One region of the Rhizobium sp. BK212 genome, then DNA from elsewhere that is predicted to be linked to it. Evidence: riboswitches for the same ligand, from Rfam matches in the RefSeq annotation. Region 1 holds a riboswitch; the other holds the start of a gene.
The links. Region 1 has a riboswitch for thiamine pyrophosphate ahead of FHT79_RS26005 (YkoF family thiamine/hydroxymethylpyrimidine-binding protein). Riboswitches for the same ligand answer to the same signal wherever they lie in the genome.
Positions count from the first base shown of each region.

Region 2: it holds a riboswitch for thiamine pyrophosphate, as region 1 does, so the genes downstream of both, thiC (phosphomethylpyrimidine synthase ThiC) here and FHT79_RS26005 (YkoF family thiamine/hydroxymethylpyrimidine-binding protein) in region 1, are expected to answer to the same signal.

Region 1 is NZ_JACIFS010000010.1:23,728-34,062, reverse strand. It holds gene atpD (F0F1 ATP synthase subunit beta) at 1-1,071, shown strand, start outside; gene FHT79_RS26040 (hypothetical protein) at 1,071-1,310, shown strand; gene FHT79_RS26035 (F0F1 ATP synthase subunit epsilon) at 1,310-1,717, shown strand; gene FHT79_RS26030 (sugar transferase) at 1,863-2,600, opposite strand; gene FHT79_RS26025 (acyltransferase) at 2,768-3,988, opposite strand; gene FHT79_RS26020 (ABC transporter substrate-binding protein) at 4,213-5,223, opposite strand; gene FHT79_RS26015 (ABC transporter ATP-binding protein) at 5,304-6,104, opposite strand; gene FHT79_RS26010 (ABC transporter permease) at 6,101-6,907, opposite strand; gene FHT79_RS26005 (YkoF family thiamine/hydroxymethylpyrimidine-binding protein) at 6,998-7,630, opposite strand; TPP riboswitch at 7,621-7,734, opposite strand; gene FHT79_RS26000 (NAD(P)H-dependent oxidoreductase) at 7,923-8,498, opposite strand; gene soxR (redox-sensitive transcriptional activator SoxR) at 8,582-9,046, shown strand; gene FHT79_RS25990 (SDR family oxidoreductase) at 9,126-9,950, shown strand; gene FHT79_RS25985 (metalloregulator ArsR/SmtB family transcription factor) at 10,053-10,335, shown strand, end outside.
Region 2 is NZ_JACIFS010000013.1:63,806-74,140, forward strand. It holds gene thiO (glycine oxidase ThiO) at 1-398, opposite strand, end outside; gene thiC (phosphomethylpyrimidine synthase ThiC) at 398-2,221, opposite strand; TPP riboswitch at 2,314-2,445, opposite strand; gene FHT79_RS29425 (LysR family transcriptional regulator) at 2,708-3,607, opposite strand; gene FHT79_RS29430 (ring-cleaving dioxygenase) at 3,728-4,660, shown strand; gene FHT79_RS29435 (hydrolase) at 4,756-5,445, shown strand; gene FHT79_RS29440 (XapX domain-containing protein) at 5,517-5,798, shown strand; gene FHT79_RS29445 (amidohydrolase) at 5,798-7,780, shown strand; gene FHT79_RS29450 (DoxX family protein) at 7,962-8,405, shown strand; gene FHT79_RS29455 (MFS transporter) at 8,402-10,000, shown strand; gene FHT79_RS29460 (alpha/beta hydrolase) at 10,068-10,335, shown strand, end outside.

The DNA.
Region 1 (10,335 bases):
CCGTCCTATGTCGAGCAGTCGACGGAATCGCAGATTCTCGTCACTGGCATCAAGGTCGTTGACCTTCTCGCTCCCTATGCACGCGGCGGCAAGATCGGCCTCTTCGGCGGCGCTGGCGTCGGCAAGACCGTTTTGATCATGGAACTGATCAACAACGTCGCCAAGGCGCATGGTGGTTATTCGGTTTTTGCGGGCGTCGGTGAACGCACCCGCGAAGGCAACGACCTCTACCACGAAATGATCGAATCGAACGTCAACAAGCATGGCGGCGGCGAAGGTTCGAAGGCCGCGCTGGTTTACGGCCAGATGAACGAGCCGCCGGGCGCCCGCGCCCGCGTCGCCCTGACCGGCCTGACGGTCGCTGAACATTTCCGCGACCAGGGCCAGGACGTTCTGTTCTTCGTCGACAACATCTTCCGCTTCACGCAGGCAGGTTCCGAAGTGTCGGCTCTGCTCGGCCGCATTCCGTCGGCCGTCGGCTATCAGCCGACGCTCGCAACCGACATGGGCCAGATGCAGGAGCGCATCACCACGACGACGACCGGCTCGATTACCTCGGTCCAGGCCATTTACGTCCCGGCCGACGACTTGACCGACCCGGCTCCGGCAACCTCGTTCGCGCACCTTGACGCAACGACGGTTCTGTCGCGCTCGATCGCCGAAAAGGGCATCTATCCGGCCGTCGATCCGCTCGACTCCACCTCGCGCATGCTCGACCCGCTGGTCGTCGGCGAAGAGCATTACGAAGTCGCCCGCAAGGTCCAGTCGACGCTGCAGCGTTACAAGGCCCTGCAGGACATCATCGCGATCCTTGGCATGGACGAACTGTCCGAAGAGGACAAGATCGCGGTTGCCCGGGCCCGCAAGATCGAGCGTTTCCTGTCGCAGCCGTTCTTCGTCGCCGAAGTCTTCACCGGCTCGCCGGGCAAGCTCGTTGCTCTCGAAGATACGATCAAGGGCTTCAAGGGCCTCGTTAACGGCGAATATGATCACCTGCCGGAATCTGCCTTCTATATGGTCGGATCGATGGAAGAAGCGGTCGAAAAGGCCAAGAAGCTCACAGCTGCTTAATGAGCGACGAGCTAGACGAGATATTCTGCTGCGACTCCCTGAAAGGGGTCGTGGTGGATCTTCCGGAACCAGCCGCGCCGACTATCTATCGCGCCGATAACGGCGTGCTGATGATGGTGGTGGGTCTGGTCCAGAGTGAGGAAGGCCTCGGTTATCTCGACCAAGCGATAATGCACTGCCCGTTCTGCGGGACTAAATTGCAAGATGCGAAAGCCATAGCCGAGAAGGTAAGTCACTGATGGCTGACAATTTCAACTTTGAGCTCGTTTCGCCGGAGCGTCTGCTGTTGTCGGAGATGGTGACCGAGGTCGTCATTCCCGCGACTGAAGGCGAGATGACGGTCATGGCGAATCATGCGCCGACGATGACGACGATCAAGCCGGGTGTCGTGAGCGTGCGTTCGGCCTCCGGCAAGAAGCAGGACTATGTGGTGTTCGGCGGTTTTGCCGATATCCTGCCGACCGGCTGCACTCTGCTCGCCGAATCCGCGGTTCCGGTTGAGGAGCTGCACAAGGACGAGCTGACCCGCCGCATCGAGGCCGCTCGCAAGGAACTCGAAGATACCGAGCTGCACGAGCACAAATCGAAGCTCGAACATTTCATCATGGAACTGACGCATCTGAGCGGCATCGTCCAACAGGATTGATCGCCATCGACTGCGACGATCAAAGGCGGCTGCAACAGCCGCCTTTTTTGTGCCTGTTCAGCTGTCGGGATAGGGCGGGCGGCTTGAAATGAAGAAGCGGCCCGGTGGGGCCGCTTTGCCGATTTACCGAGTGGCCGGCTTCGGCTCAGAAGCCGGTGCCGCCGCGCAGCTCGATGGCAATTGTCTTGAACAATATCTTCAAGTCGAGCAGCAGGCTGAAATTCCTGACATAATAGATATCGCAGGCAATGCGGGCGCGGGCTTCCAGCCGTCGCGCCGTCGGGCCGCGCCAGCCGCGCGTCTGCGCAAGACCGGTGATGCCGGGGCGCATGATGTGGCGGTGATGATAGTCCGGCACCAGTTCTTCGTAGAGCCGGCCGGCTGCCCGCATATTGATGGCATGGCAGCGCGGGCCGACCAGCGACATGTCGCCCCTGAGGACATTGAAGAGCTGGGGCAGCTCGTCGATATTAGTCTTGCGGAGCACCGCGCCGATGCCGGTCACTCGGCTGTCACCCTTGACGGTCTGTTGAACGCCGCTGGGATCACAAGCTTCCGCGCGCATCGATCGGAATTTGAAGATCGTGATCTTCCGGCCGTTCAGCCCCCAGCGGATTTGGCGGAAAAACACCGGACCGCCATCATCGAGTTTGATGAAAAGAGCGATTGCCAGAAAAATCGGCGCCAGCACGACGAGGGCGCTGAGTGAGGCGACGATGTCGATCAACCGCTTCACGCTCAGTCGCACAGCCATTTTTCTTTCGACAGGGGAAAAGCTATCCGGCTGGCGAATATTGGAGTTCGCGATAACCAGGGTCTTGGTTTTGTCCTGACGCTGAGACGGATCGAAGCGTGAATTCGTCTTCGAAGTAAAAGCATTCATTACGCAAGGTCCACAAGTTTAGATGCGATACTGAACAGCAAGGAGACAGATACATGGTCACGTATCGTTTGTCATCGGTATAAATAAGAATTCCGTAACCCTAAAGACACCAAAAATGGGAGTATTTCGCGTTAACCTTAATGCCTGTAGTTGCGCTATCCGGAAACTTATACTTTGAAAGGAGTAGCCCGATTGGATTGGCGAGCTGTCAGCCGGTTTCCGAAATCGATCGCCGGTTTCTCCAGCAGATGGTAGCTGAGGCTTGCTACCAGAAGGATAAGCGCTGCCGCCAGTCCGCAAGACTGCAGCCAGCCGGCCACAACATTTTCCGAGGAAGCGCCGAACGAGCCCGGGTCGTGCTTCTGGATCAATAGCAGGATGATCTCCTGCCAGATATAGATGCCGAAGGAGATCTTCGCGACGTAGCGGACAGGCGCGTTGTCGAGCAGCCTGCCCAACAGTTGCGAATGGCTGAGCGAAACGAGGGCCGCCCCGACCGCCAGCGGGAAGACCGGAAAGCCATAGGGGATTTCGAGCCAGCCGTAACCCTCGGCGGAGCCGCCGGGCGAAATCACGAGGCGGTAGCCGGCAATGGCGAGAGCGAGAAGCGCTGCGGCATCGAACCAGGAAGAGCGTCTTCGTGGGAGCATGGTCTCGAGGCCGGCGGCGAGCGCACCGAGCGCGAAGACGGCGAAGAAGCCGATCGGATTATATCTCGGCATCCATTCCTTCGCCCCACCCTGCAGGCCGTACTGCCAACCGCGTCCGATGTCGTCGAGCGGAAACAGGGTGAGGATCAGCAGATGGGCCAGGAGTACGCCTGTGATGACGCATAGCCAGGCGAAGCGCGCAAGCAGCGGGCGTTGTCTCAGGATGAGCAAACGAAACAGCAGGAGAAAGCCGACCGGCAGGAGCACATAGCTGGTGACCTCGAAGGGAATGGACCAGAGCGGCCCGTCGGCTTCGACAGGAAAGAAGGTGCGCCAGTGCCACTGGCTCATGAACAGCAGCCCGGAGACATAGCGGAGCGCAAGCTCCGGTGTCAGCGGCAGGGCAAGCAGCGTCAGGCTGAGGGCGAAGCTGATGGTGGCGGCAACCCAGAAGCCCGGAGCGATGCGCGCTGCCCTGCGGATCGTGTAATGCCGCAGGCTCGGCAGGTTGCTGCCCGTGTCGAGCGCGCGCCAGAAGGGATGGGCAAGAAGAAAGCCGCTGAGCACAAAGAACACGGCAACGCCGAAATTGCCGAAGCGGAGGATATGTGCGGTCGGTCCGAGTTCGTCGGGGATTCTGCGCATATCCAGCCGCAGCGCGAAGTGGTGGGCAAGCACCAGCAGACAGGCCGTCGCGCGCAGAAAGTCCGCTCCGGCCAGTCTCTCCTGTTGTCGCATCCTATCCCCCGCCTTGCCTAGCGCATCGGCCCGAAAATCGGAATCGATTTTCGGAAAGCACGATGCGTAAATTCTAAGTGTTAGAGCGTCCTTTGCGCATCCGAAAGGAGGCGCGGCGCTCTAAAGCATGATGCCGAAAAGTGTGAGCGGTTTTCGCACGACATCAAGCTCCGGGTCTCGGACTTTGCAGCGGAAAGCCGCGACGGGCAAGGCAGGCGTTGGGCTCAGTCGAGAAGTTCGTTGGTATAATAGGTGGAAAAGTCCGGCTTCTCCTTGAGTGCGGCGCCATTGGCGTCGACGAGAATCCTATTCTCGAGCAGGAAGCCGCCGAGGGCTTCGGCCTTTGCCGGATCGAGCTTACCGATCACGCCGGCCTCGGATTTCAGGAAGTGCCCCTCGATCAATGCCTTCTGAGACGCCTTTACCAGTTCCGTATTCATCAGTGCGCCATTGCTTCCAGAGATCAGCAGATCGCAGGCTTCGTCGGGATGGTCGACGGAATAGGCATAACCCTGGCGCGTGGCCTGGATGAAGGCGCGGGCGTGTTCCCCGTTTGCCGAGAGATAGGCGTCGCTGGAGACGATGACCGTCGTCTGCTCGTCGGGAATGCCATAATCGGAATAGTGGAAGCGGCCGATCTTCCGGTTTTCCAGTTCGGCGGCGATGCCTTCCCAGGTGTAGATCTCCAGCGTGAAATCGATCGAGCCATTGTCCAGCGCCTCGTAAGCGGAGGTGCCGAGGGTGACGGTCTTGACGTCGCCCTTGCCGCCGTCATTGCGGATCATTGCGGAGATCAGCGCGCTCTCCCAGGTGCCGCCAAAGCCGCCATAGGTCTTGCCGTCGAGGTCTTTCGGGCTCTTGATGTCGTCGCGTCCGCCCTTGAAGATCAGGCGTGCGGTTTCTGTCTGGACGACGCCGTAGACCATCTTCACGTCACCGCCGCCGGCGCGCTGCGTGAGGGTCTCGATCTCACTGCTGATGCCGAAATCGGCAACGCCGTTCGACACCAGTGTTCCGGCGCTGGTATCGGTGAAGGGAAGGATCTCGACATCGAGTCCGGCATCGGCGTAGAAGCCCTTCGCCTTGGCGACATAGATGCCGATATGGTTGGTGTTGGGCGTCCAGTCGAGCGCGATGCGAACCTTTGCGGGCGCCGATTGGGCGAAGGCGGTGCGGCCGGCGAGGCTTGCCGCGATGGCGGCGAAAATCGTCTGGCGGCGGGTGAGAAGCAGCATGGTGACCTCCTCAGGTCTCTAGAGCATGATGCCGAAAAGTGTCGGCGGTTTCGGACGACATCATGCTCTAACTCTTTAAATTAGAACAGGGATTCAGACTTTGGGCCGACCGGCCTAAAATCATCCTGTTCTTGCGGATGAAGCAGGGTTTGCAGGATTTCGGTTTCGATCGCCTGGGCCGCCGGCGAGCCGAGGTCGGCGATGCTTCTCGGACGGGGCAGGGGAACGCGGAATTCGCGGATGATACGCGCCGGACGGGCCGAAAGCACGTAGATCCGGTCGGAGAGGAACACGGCCTCGCGAACGTCATGGGTGATCAGTAGCGCCGTCCAGCGGTGCTCGGTCCACATGCCCTGCAGCCATTCCTGGATCTGCGTCCGCGTCAGCGCGTCGAGCGCGCCGAAGGGCTCGTCGAGCAGCAGCATGTCTTGCGTCTGGACGACGGTGCGCAGCAGTGCGGCGCGCTGGCGCATGCCGCCGGATAGTTCGGAAGGATAGTGGTGTTCGAAGCCGGAAAGGCCAAAGCTCTCGAACAAAGGCGCGACGGCGGCGCGGGCCGCGCGGCGGCTCATGCCTTTCACCTCGAGGCCGAGTGCCGCATTGTCGATGATCCGGCGCCAGGGCATCAGCGCATCGCGCTGCGGCATGAAGGCGAAGGAATGCGGTGCCTGTTCCAGCGGCACGCCGTTAAAAAGCATGGTGCCGGAATCGGGTCGAAGCGCCTGTGTCAGCAGCCGCAGCACCGTCGATTTTCCGGAGCCGGACGGTCCGACGATCGAAACGAACTCGCCGTCTGCGACGGTGAGCGAAATGTCGCCCAGCACCTTCATGCCGTCGAAGGACTTCGAGATACTACCGAGTTCAACCATTGTATCGCTCATCGGCGCCGCTCCCCGGTTGGCTGCCAGGGCATGACGAGGCGCTGGATCAACAGCGTCAGCCCGAAGAGGCCGAGCGTGAGCACGGCGCTGACGACGACGGCGGCGAGCACGAGATCGGGACGGAAATTGTTCTTGGCGTTGAGGATATAGATGCCGAGGCCGCGGGCGGCGCCGGCATATTCGGCAAAAATCGCGCCAACGACGGCATAGGTGATCGAGATTCTGAGGCCGGCGAAGAAATAGGGCAGCGAGGAGGGAAGCCGGGCCAGGCAGAAAATCCGCCAGCGACTCGCCTTCATCGAATTCAGCAATTCGGCGATGTCGCGGTCGGTCGATTCATAGCCCTGCAGCAGGGCGACGAGCAGCGGAAAGAAGGTGACGAGCGCCACCAGCAACACTTTCGGCAGCAGGCCGAAGCCGAACCAGAGGACGACGAGGGGCGCGATCGCCACCAGCGGCAGGGTCTGGCTGGCGATGAAGATCGGCAGCAATGCCCGGCGCATGAAGGGCACGAAATCCATGAGGATGGAGGCTGCGAAGGCGAAAGCAAGCGACAGCGCGAAACCTCCAAGCGTCGCGCCGAGCGTCGGCCAGGTGTTTGATATCAGCGCCTCGCGGTTCAGCCAGCCCTGGATGACGATGCGCGACGGCGCCGGCAGGATGGAGGGCTTGATCCCGGAAAGATCGACATAGAGTTCCCATGCCGCCAAAAAGGCGCAGCCGGCGAGCAGGGCAGGTATGCCCCGGTAGAGAGCGGCGCGGAGCGCGGCAAGGCGCGAACCCAGTGGTGGTAGCGGTGTCATCGGCGTTCGATTTCAGGCTTTCGTCGGGCACTGCATAATTCCTTAAATCGGAATCGATTTAAGGATAAAATTATGCAGCAATTTAAAGTGTTACAGCGTCCTTTGCGCGTCTGAAAAGACGCGCGGCGCTGTATTGGCTGACACCGTGATATCGAGGGTCACATGCCCCTCGGGGTCGCCGAAGCGATAGAAGGCCTCACGAATGGTTGCGAAGACGGCGCCGGCATCGCCAGAAAGCCTGGTGCAGAAATTCTTGGCGCGGTCGAAGGTGCCGGAGCGTTTGAGAAAGTCGATGCAGCCATAGATCTCGTCCATATGGGTGCCGGTTCCCATGACGTAGAGCGAGAATTGGGCAGCGGTCGGCTGTCCGGTCTCGGCGGTGATTTCAACGGCGGCAAGGGCGGCCGCTATACGGTCAGCAAGCGGCTCTGCCTGGCCGGAGGAGGGGTTGACGCCGCAGATGGCCTCGTCGGGCTCACCGGGGCAGCCGCGTGAGACGGCGGCGGACAGGACGCAATGTTCGCCGGTCTTCGCGGCTGTGACGAAAAGATCGTGCATGGCGGCGAAAAGAATGTCAGGCGGGCCGACCAGCAGCGTAGAGATGTCATCGGTCTCGATGCGCAGCCGGTCGCGATAGGGATCGAGCGCCTTGACGGCATCGAGAATGATGCCGACGAAATCGCCGGACATCGGATAGAGTGACACTTGTGCGCCTGAAAACATCTGAACCTCGCTCCGCTGGCATTACCCAGATCAGCTTTGAAGGGTCCAGAGGCTTGCACCTCACATCTCAGCCCCGGCAATACGGAGCTCCCCCGTTAATGGCGCGGAAACTATCACCGGGGTTTTCTCCCCGCAACTGCAAAGTTGCGAACCCGTCCATGCGATCGGGATGAGCCTGCCATGCCCGGTATCGGCTGATATGCCTTACTGTTGAGAACACCCGGACGGAGGTCCTGCCCGGGTGTCCCTCGAGGTTCCGTACCTGCCGGGAACGGAACCGGAGCTTGCTGACTCAGGCGGCGATGTCGGCATAGGGGCAATCGCTGCGGGCAGTGACGAGCGCCCGTGTCCACCATTCCAGCCTTGCCATCATCCGGTCGAGCAGACGCATCGCGTCGGTGGGATTGTCGAGCCGTCCCTCGGTGTCGAAGCGGTTCCAAGGTGCTGTAAAGCTCACCGAATCGCGGATCGTGACCGCGTGGAGTTCGGCAAAGACGAGGCGCAGCTGTTCGACGGCGCGCAGGCCGCCCGATATGCCGCCATAGGAAACGAAGGCGACAGGTTTGCCCTGCCAGGGCTCGAAGAAGAAATCGATGATCGACTTCAGGGAGGCCGTGAAGCTGTGATTGTATTCCGGGGTGACGATGATGAAGGCGTCGGCCATGCCAAGCCGCCCGGCGAGCCTGTCGATTTCGGGGTGTGCCATGTCACGGCTTACCGGCAGCGCGAAATCGAGCGGGTCGATGATGTCGATATCAAATTGCGGGAAGCGGACGAGCTCCTGCGTCAGCCATTTGACCACCCGGTCGCAGATGCGGCCCTCTCTCGTGCTGCCATAGATGACCGCCAGCCTGGTGGGTGTTTTCATGCGTTGCTCCTTGTCGCGATTGGACTTTACGATTATCGAAGCACGGGTTATAAAACCTCAACTAATATTGAGGTCAAGAGCCGATGGATACGATTCCTGCAACGCCGCTCGGCAGACTTCTGACGGTTGGCGAAGTGGCGGAGCGCAGCGGCCTTGCCGTCTCGGCGCTGCATTTCTACGAGACCAAGGGGCTGATCTCGAGCATCCGGTCCCGCGGCAACCAGCGGCGATACGGCCGTGACGTGCTGCGCCGGCTTGGCATCATCAAGGTGGCGCAGCGTGTCGGCATTCCGCTTTCGGAAATCCAGGCGGCGTTCGAGTCGCTGCCGCAAGGACGCACGCCCACCGTCGCCGACTGGCAGGTGCTGTCGGCGCGCTGGAAGGATGATCTCGACACGCGAATCAGGCGGCTGAGCCTGCTGCGCGACCGTCTGACCGGCTGCATCGGCTGCGGCTGCCTGTCGATCGAAAGCTGTCCGTTGCGCAATCCCTGCGATCGGCTCGGCAAAGAGGGGTCGGGTGCGCGGCTTCTGGAGACCGAAAGCTAGAGGCCTTCCCCAGAGGGGGACTTGGCCGGGTCTCCCGGGAAAGATCGGTACCTGCCTTTCTTTCGGTCGGCGCGCTCATATGTTAAGGGCGAGTGACGCAACCGGCGGCACTGTCCGCGAGGAGGACGGCTTCGTGTTTCATCCCAGACTGTTCGAAAATCGCAATGTCGTCGTGACCGGCGCCGGCCGCGGCATCGGCCTCGAAGTGGCCCGGCAGTTCCTGGACTGCGGCGCAAAAGTGATCGTCCATACCGGGCGCAAGCCGGGACGCGAGCTGCCGGATTTCCTGCTGACGGCTGAATCCGAAAGACGGGCGCTGCTGCTGCACGCCGATTTCTCGGCGGCCGGTGGGGCGGCGCAATTTGCCGAAGACGTTCTCGCCTTCTTCGACAGTGTGCATGTGCTGGTGAACAATGCCGGCACCATGCTTGGCCGGTTTCCCGCTGCCACGCTCACCGACGCAGAATATGAGGCGATCGTGCGGCTCAACCAGACATCGGTGGTGGCGCTGACACGTGCGCTGCTGCCGGCATTAAAGGCGGCTGAAGGCGCCGCCGTCGTCAACACGGTTTCGATTTCGGCGCTGACCGGCGGCAGCCCCGGTTCCTCGATCTATTCGGCCTCGAAAGCGTTCGTTGCGACCTATTCCAAGGCGCTTGCCCGTGAGCTCGCACCGGATGGAATCCGGGTCAATTGCGTGTCACCGGGAACGATCGAGACGGATTTCCATGAGCGCTATTCCTCCCGCGAAAAGCTGGAGCAGACAAGAAAATCCATCCCCCTGCAAAGGCTCGGCACGGCGGAGGATTGCGCTCCCGCCTATCTGTTCCTGGCGGCTCCCTCCCTCTCGGGCTACATCACCGGCCAGGTGATAGAGATCAATGGCGGTCAGCTTATCTGCTGATTTGCTTGGACCTTTTTTGGCATTTCGTCATTTTGGCCAATTCGCTTGTGCGAATATGCTATTGTACTGATCTACCTCATCGCCTCCCTTCCGAGATACCGCATGCCGTTGCCCAAACCCAAGCCGGGGATGACCGGCCAGGAATTGCACACACTCGCTGCAAAAGCCCATGAAGCGAGCGACCTGCTGAAAGCGCTGGCGCACCAGACCCGACTTCTCATCCTCTGCATATTGGCGAATGAGGAGCGGACGGTCAGTGAAATCGAACATATTCTGGGCATACAGCAGGCAATGGTCTCGCAGCAGCTGGCGCGCTTGAGGCTCGAAGGCCTGGTCAATACGCGCCGTCAGGGCAGGCTGGTCTATTACAGCATCGGCAATGTCA
Region 2 (10,335 bases), on a different contig from region 1:
TCGAAGAAAAGAGCCTTTTCGAAGCGGCCGGCTAGTGCAGGCTCGAGGTCGGCCACACCCTTGCGATCGATCCAGACATGACCGGTGGTGCGCGCGGCAAACCGGACGAGATCGGGAAGGTCGCGCGGCTGCGCCACGACGAGAGTACCGCGGCGACGAACCTCGCCGGGCACGGCCTCCTCCCACCATCCGGCCGCGCCCAGGCCCAATGTCAGGACAATCTCTTCGGCCGCTTCCCGTTCGCAATAGGGCGCGAGCATTCCTCCAGCAAAGTGCGAGGCGCCAAGTCCCGCCGCGCCGGCCTTTTCGATCACCTCGACCGAAAAGCCCCGCCTGACGAGCTCATGGGCTGCCGCGAGGCCGGCAACGCCGGCCCCTTTGACGAGAAACGTAGACATTATGCGTTACCCGGAAGGTTTTCGATCGGCATGTACAGGTCGCCACCCTCCCGATATTTCGCCGCCATCGCTTCCAGCCCTTCCTTCTGCGCTTCGGCGCGGATATCGTGCGAAATCCGCATCGAGCAGAATTTCGGACCGCACATGGAGCAGAAATGCGCCACCTTATGCGCCTCCTTCGGCAGCGTTTCGTCGTGGAAGGAACGGGCAGTTTCCGGATCGAGCGAGAGGTTGAACTGGTCCTCCCATCGGAACTCGAAACGGGCGCGCGACAACGCATCGTCGCGCACCCGCGCCGCCGGATGACCCTTGGCCAGATCGGCGGCATGTGCCGCGATCTTATAGGTGATGACGCCCACCTTGACGTCGTTGCGGTCCGGCAGGCCGAGATGTTCCTTGGGCGTCACGTAGCAGAGCATGGCAGTGCCGAACCAGCCGATCATCGCAGCCCCGATGCCGGACGTGATGTGGTCATAGCCCGGCGCGATATCGGTGGTCAGCGGCCCGAGCGTATAAAAGGGCGCCTCGCCGCAGACCGCGAGCTGCTTGTCCATGTTTTCCTTGATCTTGTGCATCGGCACATGGCCGGGACCTTCGATCATCACTTGGCAATCCTTCGCCCAGGCGATTTTCGTTAACGCGCCGAGCGTTTCCAGTTCTGCGAACTGCGCCGCATCGTTGGCATCGGCAATCGAGCCTGGCCGCAGGCCATCACCGAGCGAGAAGGAAACGTCGTAAGCGCGGCAGATGTCGCAGATCTCCTCGAAATGCTCGTAGAGAAAACTCTCCCGGTGGTGGTGCAGACACCACTTGGCCATGATCGAGCCGCCGCGAGAAACGATGCCGGTGACGCGATTGACGGTCAGCGGGATATAGGCAAGCCGCACGCCCGCATGGATGGTGAAGTAATCGACGCCCTGCTCGGCCTGTTCGATCAGCGTATCGCGATAGACCTCCCAGGTGAGGTCCTCGGCAATGCCGTTCACCTTTTCGAGTGCCTGGTAGAGCGGCACGGTGCCGATCGGTACCGGCGAATTGCGGATGATCCATTCGCGGATATTGTGGATGTTGCGGCCGGTCGACAGGTCCATGACCGTGTCGGCACCCCAGCGGATCGCCCAGACCATCTTCTCGACTTCCTCCGCCATGGAGGAGGTGACGGCGGAATTGCCGATATTGGCATTGATCTTCACCAGGAAGTTCCGGCCGATGATCATCGGCTCGCTTTCCGGATGATTGATGTTGGCGGGAATGATCGCCCGGCCGGCGGCGACCTCCTGGCGGACGAATTCCGGGCTCACATGATCGGGAATATGGGCGCCGAAGCTTTCGCCATCGCGGCTCATGGCCTCCGCCTGTGCCTTGCGGCCGAGATTTTCGCGGATAGCGATGAATTCCATTTCCGGAGTGATGATGCCGGCGCGTGCATAGGCGAGTTGGGTTACGGCCTTGTCGCCCCTCGCCCGCAGCGGCTGGCGCTTGGCCGGAAATTCCGGTGTCAGCCGTTCGCCGCTGACAAAGCCGTTGTCTTCGGGACGCACATGGCGGCCTTCATAGGCCTCGACATCTCCGCGGGCGATCACCCAGCCGCGACGGAACTGTGACAAGCCCTGCTCGATACGGATATCGGCGCCCTCGACAGTGTAAGGGCCGGAGCAATCATAGACGACGACGGGCGGCTCTCCCGATGTCGGATGGACGCTGATCTCGCGCATCGGCACGCGGATGTCGGAGTACATATCTCCGGGGATGTAGATTTTCCGCGAGGCCGGTAGCGGGCCGGTGGTGACGGTGGGTGTGACGTTCTTTGCGGCAATGGTCATGGTTTGAGGCTCCAAGTTGCAATTGGAGACCCAGTCAATCAGCCGGAATGATGGAAAGACGCCGGCATGTAATCCACGCGGGAATCCGAAGCCTTCGAGCGCTTGCACCGTCCCTACGCCAGTATGAACTGGATCAGGTTCAACGGGTCACTGCGCCACAACAGGCAAAGCCATATTGTCCAGCAGTATCTCAGCCCCTTGCCGGGACCCCCCTGGTGAATGTCGCAAAGACTATGTCCTGGGCCGAGTTCGTGTCAACCACAGACCTTCCGTCGTCCGGCTCTTGGGCGTATTTTGATGTGGAAGCCGGGCAGATGACTGGATTGGGAGAAGATGTCGCCGAACTTCCAAATTGTCGCCTTGAACGGGATCGAGCGACCGGCCACCGAGATGGACCGGAAGCCCCTTGGTGCGCCGCCTAAGATTCTGCAAATTCCTTTTCGAAAGACCTCGTTGGAGCAACCGCACCTGCTTTATCGGCAAAGCTCATTCGATCGCCGAGAGGAACGCCGGGATCTGTTGCTCGAAGAACTTCGAGAAGGAGGCGATGCGCGGCGGCAGGGCCTGGTACGGGGGGTAGTACAGGGTCAGCCATAAGTCTGGCGGCGACCAGTCCCGCAGGACGTGGACGAGCCGTCCGGTCCGCAGATGCTCGGCGACATGGAACTTGGGCAGCATGGTGACCCCGACGCCGTCGGCCGCCATGCTCGCCAGCACCTCTCCGCTATTGGCGCTGAATGCACGGCCTGCAGAAATCGTGGCGCTGCCACTGCCGTCCGACAGTGACCAGGTCTCCCGTTTGCTTTCGCCGCTATAGGCCAGGCAATCGTCGGGAATGAGCTCGTTCGGGTGCTTCATGTCGCAAAACCGGCTGCCGGGCGCTGCGACGAGGATACGGCGCACGACGCTGATCTTGCGCCAGATCGTGAACTTGTCCGAAGGTGCCGCGGAAATGCGGATCGCCAGATCATAATCGTCGTCGATGATGTCGACGAGTCCATCGGCGAGCGAGATTTCGAAGCTGATCTTGGGATAGCGCTCCCTGAATGCCGAGAGGATGGGCGGCAGGACCTGCTGGCCGAACCAGGTCGGCGCGCTGATGCGAAGGCGGCCATGATCCGCCTTGTGGGAATTCATCACGTCCTTGCGCGCGTTGTCGAGCGCCTGCACCGCCGGCTGTATCTGGGCGGCGAAGATCGCGCCATCCGTCGTCAGCGACACTTGGCGCGTGGTGCGCACGAAGAGTTGCACGCCCAGATCTTCTTCCAGGGCCGCAATCGCCCGGGTGACGGCTGCGGGCGTCATATCGAGCTCGCGCGCGACCTGCGCGAAGCTCCGCTTCTCGGCAGCCAGCAGGAAGGTTCGGAGCAGCTTGTAGTCGTTCATCGATTATTTCACCAATGGCAATTCACTGACAACTATTATTGCAATTTCCACGCCTGATCAACGGACGTAGATTTTCAATCACACCAGACAAACCAACACAGCCGCGGAAGGGCGAGGATCATGATCAAGGATATCAAGGGACTGCATCACATCACGTCGATGGCATCGGATGCCCGTCAGAACAACGCGTTCTTCACGGGCACGCTTGGCCTGCGCCGCGTCAAGAAGACCGTAAATTTCGACGATCCCAACGTCTACCACCTCTATTACGGTGATGAGGCCGGTACCCCCGGCTCCGTCATGACCTACTTCCCGTTTCCCGACGTGATGCGCGGCCGTCCCGGCGTCGGCGAAGTCAGTGACACACAGTTCGCGGTGCCCAAGGGCTCGTTGTCCTTCTGGCAGGATCGCTTATCGGCAAAGGGAACCGGCAGTCTGCAGACTGACACTGCCTTTGGCGCTCCCCGCCTCCTGTTCAAAGGGCCGGACGGCGAAGGGTTTGCCCTTGTCGAAACCGAAACCGATGGCCGAAAGGCCTGGACTGGCGCCGGCATCGACGAAAGCGTCGGCATCCACGGCTTCACCGGTGCCAGATTCCGCCTGCATGACGCCGCTGCCACGTCCGAACTGCTCGGTTTCATGGGCTACCAGCGCACTGAAACGGATGGTGACGTCACCCGCTTCATCATCCCCGGCGGCAATGGTGCCGACACGATCGACCTCGAAGTCCTTCCGAAAACGCCTTTCGCAAGGCAGGGCGCGGGTTCCGTGCATCACATCGCTTTCGCCGTCGAGAACCGCGCAAAGCAGCTCGAAGTCCGCAAGGCCCTGATGGATACAGGATACCAGGTGACGCCTGTCATCGACCGCGATTACTTCTGGGCGATCTACTTCCGGACACCCGGCGGCGTCCTGTTCGAAATCGCCACCAACGAACCCGGTTTCGACCGCGACGAAGACACGGCACACCTCGGCGAGGCTTTGAAACTGCCGGCTCGCTACGAGCCTTATCGTGACCAGATCGAGGCCGGGCTGACACCGCTCGCCGCCTGACGTCGCTTTCCAACAATAAGGCGGCATAACTTTCAAGACGTGCCGCCTTTCCTGCCCCATTACCTAGCTTCAACCCAGTCAAAGGAAGACACGAGATGTCCAGCAAGCTTCAGGTCCTAACCCCGCAGAACAGTCAGATCATCTTCATCGACCAGCAGCCGCAGATGGCCTTCGGCGTCCAATCGATCGACCGCCAGGTCTTGAAGAACAACGTCGTCGGTCTGGCCAAGGCTGCCAGGATCTTCAACATCCCGACCACCATCACCACCGTCGAGACCGACAGCTTCTCGGGCAACACTTTCCCGGAACTGCTCGCCGTCGTCCCGGACAATGATATCCTTGAGCGCACCTCGATGAATTCCTGGGACGACCAGAACGTCCGCGACGCGCTTGCCAAGAATGCCGCCGATGGCCGCAAGAAGATCGTCGTCGCCGGCCTCTGGACGGAGGTTTGCAACACGACCTTTGCGCTCTCCTGCATGAACGACACAGACTATGAGATCTACATGGTCGCCGATGCGTCCGGCGGCACGTCGCTCGACGCGCACAAATATGCAATGGACCGCATGGTGCAGGCGGGTGTCGTTCCGGTCACCTGGCAGCAGGTCCTGCTTGAATGGCAGCGCGACTGGGCACGCAAGGAAACCTATGACGCGGTCACGTCGCTGGTGAAGGAGCATTCCGGCGCCTACGGCATGGGTATCGACTATGCGGTCACTCACGTTCACGGCGGCGCCGAGCGGGTCCGCCATGGCAAGCGGATCGGCCCGAACCCTGCGAAGTAAAACCGTCATCACCCCGGCAGGCGGTCGCCAGCCGGGGTGAACTGCTTCTCTCCAAGCGAAGGTGATCCGCGATGAAAATCTATCTGCTGTCCCTCGGTGCCGGCCTGTTGGTGGGCGTAATATACAGCCTGCTCAATGTCCGTTCGCCCGCCCCGCCCGTTGTCGCCCTCATCGGCCTGCTCGGCATCCTCGTCGGTGAGCAGCTGGTGCCCTTGGCAAAAAGCATCTGGGCACGCGAGCCCGCCGCCGTCTCCTGGCTTCACCAGGTCAAGCCGCACATGTTCGGGCACCTTCCGAAGGGCGGCACAAACCTGACCCTGCCTCGTGAAGATCCGACGTCGGGGAAAAGCTGATGACCACGCGCCGCACATTCCTGGGCGCAGCGTCGAGCTTTGCCTTTTCAAATCTTTTTTCACCGGCGAACGCCGCCGATCCCATCAAGACGGGAGCTGCTTCCATGCACGCCGATATCGTTCTTCACAACGGACTGATCACGACGCTTGATCGCGCAAATCCGAACGCCACCGCCGTCGCCGTCAAGGACGGCGTGTTTCTGGAGGTGGGAACCGACAGCGAGGTGATGACGCTCGCCGGACCGGATACGAAGATCATCGACCTGAAAGGCAAGCGCATGCTGCCCGGTCTGATCGACAACCACACCCACGTCGTGCGCGGCGGCCTCAACTTCAACATGGAACTCCGCTGGGATGGTGTCCGGTCGCTTGCCGATGCGATGGACATGCTGAAGCGACAGGTGGCGATCACGCCGGCTCCGCAATGGGTTCGCGTGGTCGGTGGTTTTACCGAACACCAGTTTGCGGAGAAGCGCCTGCCGACGATCGACGAGATCAACGCCATCGCGCCCGATACCCCGGTCTTCCTGCTCCATCTCTATGACCGCGCGCTGCTGAACGGCGCAGCGCTCCGCGCCGTCGGCTATGGCAGAGATACACCGAACCCTCCTGGCGGCGAGATCACCCGCGATGCCAACGGCAATCCGACCGGCCTTCTGCTCGCCAAGCCGAATGCTGGCATTCTCTATTCGACCTTGTCGAAGGGGCCGAAGCTTCCGTTCGAATACCAGGTCAACTCCACCCGCCATTTCATGCGCGAACTCAACCGGCTGGGCATTACCGGCGTGATCGACGCCGGCGGCGGTTTCCAGAACTATCCGGACGATTATGCGGTGATCCAGAAGCTTTCGGGTGAGGATCAACTGACGGTGCGTCTGGCCTACAACCTGTTCACGCAGAAGCCGAAGGAAGAGAAGCAGGATTTCCTCAACTGGACGCAGTCGGTCAAATACAAGCAGGGCAATGACTACTTCCGCCACAACGGCGCTGGCGAAATGCTGGTCTTCTCCGCGGCTGACTTCGAGGACTTCCGCCAGCCACGGCCCGAAATGGCGCCGGAAATGGAGGGCGAACTGGAGGACGTCGTTCGGGTGTTGGCCGAAAACCGCTGGCCTTGGCGGCTTCACGCCACCTACGACGAGACCATCTCCCGTTCGCTCGACGTTTTCGAGAAGGTCAACAAGGACATTCCGCTCGAAGGTCTCAACTGGTTCTTCGACCATGCCGAGACGATCTCGGATCGTTCGATCGACCGCATCGCGGCGCTCGGCGGCGGCATCGCCACCCAGCACCGCATGGCCTATCAGGGCGAATATTTCGTGGAGCGCTACGGCCATGGCGTCGCAGAGGCCACGCCACCGATCAGGCGCATGCTCGAGAAGGGTGTCAACGTCTCGGCAGGGACCGATGCGACCCGTGTCGCCTCCTATAATCCATGGGTTTCCCTTGCCTGGATGGTGACCGGAAAGACGGTTGGCGGGATGCAACTTTACCCGCGCGCCAACTGCCTCGATCGCGAGACGGCACTGCGCATGTGGACGGAGAAGGTCACCTGGTTCTCCAACGAGGAAGGCAAGAAGGGGCGGATCGAAAACGGCCAGTTCGCCGACGTCGTCGTCCCGGACAAGGACTTCTTCTCCTGCGCGGAAGACGAGATCTCGTACCTCACCTCGCAGTTGACCATGGTCGGCGGCAAGATCGTCTACGCTGCGGGCGAATTCTCGGGGCTGGACGAGAACGATGTCCCGCCCGCCATGCCGGACTGGTCACCCGTTCGCACATTCGGCGGCTATGCGGCATGGGGCGAACCGCAAGGCGCCGGCATGAATTCCTTGCGCCGGACTGCGATCTCGACATGCGGTTGCGCCACTTCCTGCAACGTCCACGGTCACGACCACGCCGGTGCCTGGACATCGAAACTGCCGATCGCCGATCTCAAGGGCTTCTTCGGCGCGCTTGGTTGTGCCTGTTGGGCTGTGTGATTTTTCCAATGTCTTCCATGGGGCAGCATCAGGTCGCTGCCCCGCAGACTGTTGCGAATATCGCAAGAGAATCTCAATTTTTGATGCAATTGTTGGCGCTAATCTTTGCGGCCAATATCGTTCCATCAGATGGAAACAACGCCGCCGCATGGCCGGAGCGGCCAACATTGCAGGAACCGACATGACGAACGACATTCTCTCCACCAAAAGCTGGCGCCCGCGTATTGCCGGGATCGTTGCCGCACCCGTCACCCGAACCTTTGCGCTGCTTGCCCTGTGCGCGGCCTATATCCAGGGGCCGCTGACCAAGCTCTTCGACTTCCAGAGTGCAATCGGCGAGATGGAGCATTTCGGCCTTCATCCGGCTGCCTTCTTCGCGGTCGCCGTGATCGTGTTCGAACTCACGGCCTCCGCGATGATCCTGTCCGGTTTCCTGCGTTGGCTGGCAGCGCTGGCGCTCGCCGGCTTCACGCTCTTTGCCACCCTTATCGCCCTCCGGTTCTGGGAAATGCCCCTGGGAATGGATCGCATCATGGCAACCAACGCCTTCTTCGAACATCTGGGGCTGGCTGGCGCCTTCATCATTGTCGCCGCAAACGATCTGACCAAGGGAGCTTGCAAATGAGCACTCTCAAATCCTCCGGGGGCAGCTTTGCTCCCCTTGCGCAGCCAGTCTTTGCAGTTCTTTGGGCTGCAACCGTCCTCGGAAATACCGGCAGCTTCATGCGTGATGTCGCCAGTTCCTGGCTGATGACCGACCTGTCGGCCTCGCCGGCCGCCGTCGCGCTGGTGCAGGCGGCCGGAACCCTGCCGATCTTCCTTCTGGCAATACCTGCGGGTGTGCTCACCGATATTCTCGATCGCCGCAGGTTCCTGATTGCCGTGCAAATCCTGCTCGCGTCGGTCAGCGTAAGCCTCATGATCCTGGCAAATACCGGCATGCTTTCAGTCAGTGCGCTGATCGGCCTGACCTTCCTTGGTGGTATCGGCGCCGCGTTAATGGGACCGACCTGGCAAGCTATCGTGCCGGAACTGGTGAAGAGAGAGGACGTCAAGAGCGCCGTCGCGCTCAATTCGCTCGGCATCAATATCGCCCGGTCGATTGGGCCCGCTGCCGGCGGCCTGCTCCTTGCCGCCTTCGGCGCCGGCATCACTTATGGCGCGGACGTTGCGAGCTATCTCGTCGTCATCGCGGCGCTCGTCTGGTGGCCGCGGGCAAAGAACACCAATGATGCGCTGGCTGAAGGCTTCTTCGGCGCGTTCCGTGCGGGCCTGCGCTATACCCGCGCCAGCAGACCCTTGCATGTCGTCCTTTTGCGCGCGGCGATCTTCTTTGCCTTTGCCAGTGCCATCTGGGCACTCCTGCCGCTCGTCGCCCGACAATTGCTCGGTGGTGACGCAGGCTTCTACGGCATCCTGCTTGGCGCTGTCGGCGCTGGCGCGATCGGCGGCGCATTGATCATGCCTAAACTGCGCGAACGCTTCAATGCCGATGGCCTGCTTCTCGGTGCCGCTGTTATCACGGCACTCGTCATGGCCGCTTTGTCGCTCTCACCGCCAAAATCGGTTGCCATCATCGTCCTGCTCTTTCTCGGGGGCGCGTGGATCACTGCCCTGACCACCCTGAACGGCGCAGCGCAGGCCGTGCTTCCGAACTGGGTCCGCGGTCGCGGCCTGGCGGTCTATCTCACCGTCTTCAATGGCGCGATGACGGCAGGTAGCCTTGGCTGGGGTGCCGTTGGTGAAGCTGCCGGGGTGCCGGGAGCGCTGCTGATTGGCGCGGTGGGACTGATCGTTGCGGGCTTCGTCATGCATCGCTTGAAGCTGCCGGCCGGCGACGCGGATATGGTGCCCTCCAATCACTGGCCAGAACCCTTGGTCGCCGAGCCTGTGGCCCATGACCGTGGACCTGTTCTGATCCTGATAGAATACCTTGTCGAAAAACATCATCGCGCAGCCTTCCTGCATGCGCTGGATGAGATGTCTCACGAGCGGCGGCGGGACGGCGCCTACGGATGGGGGGTGACGGAGGACTCCGCCGATCCGCAAAAGATTGTCGAATGGTTCATGGTCGAATCCTGGGCCGAGCATCTTCGCCAGCACAAGAGGGTTTCCAATGCCGATGCCGACCTGCAAGCCCACCTCCTCGCCTATCACTCAGGGACGGACAAGCCGGTCGTGCGGCATTTCCTGACAATCAACCGGCCGAGAGCCGCCTAACAACGCGGCAGACCGGCATCCACCGCTGCCCGCAAATCATTGCCTTGAAAGGACAACGGTACGCGAAATGACCGAGAACTTCCCCTCCATCACCCGCCGCAGCGCCTTGCTGTCCGGAGCTGCCGCCGCAGCTACCATGGCACTTCCCACATCTTTCGGGTTTGCCGCCAACATTTCTTCCACCCCCACCCCAGTCGAAGGAGACAATAGAATGGGCTACATCACCACCAAGGACGGCGTCGAAATCTTCTACAAGGATTGGGGTGCGAAGGATGCCCAGCCGATCGTCTTCCACCATGGCTGGCCGCTCTCGTCGGACGATTGGGATGCACAGA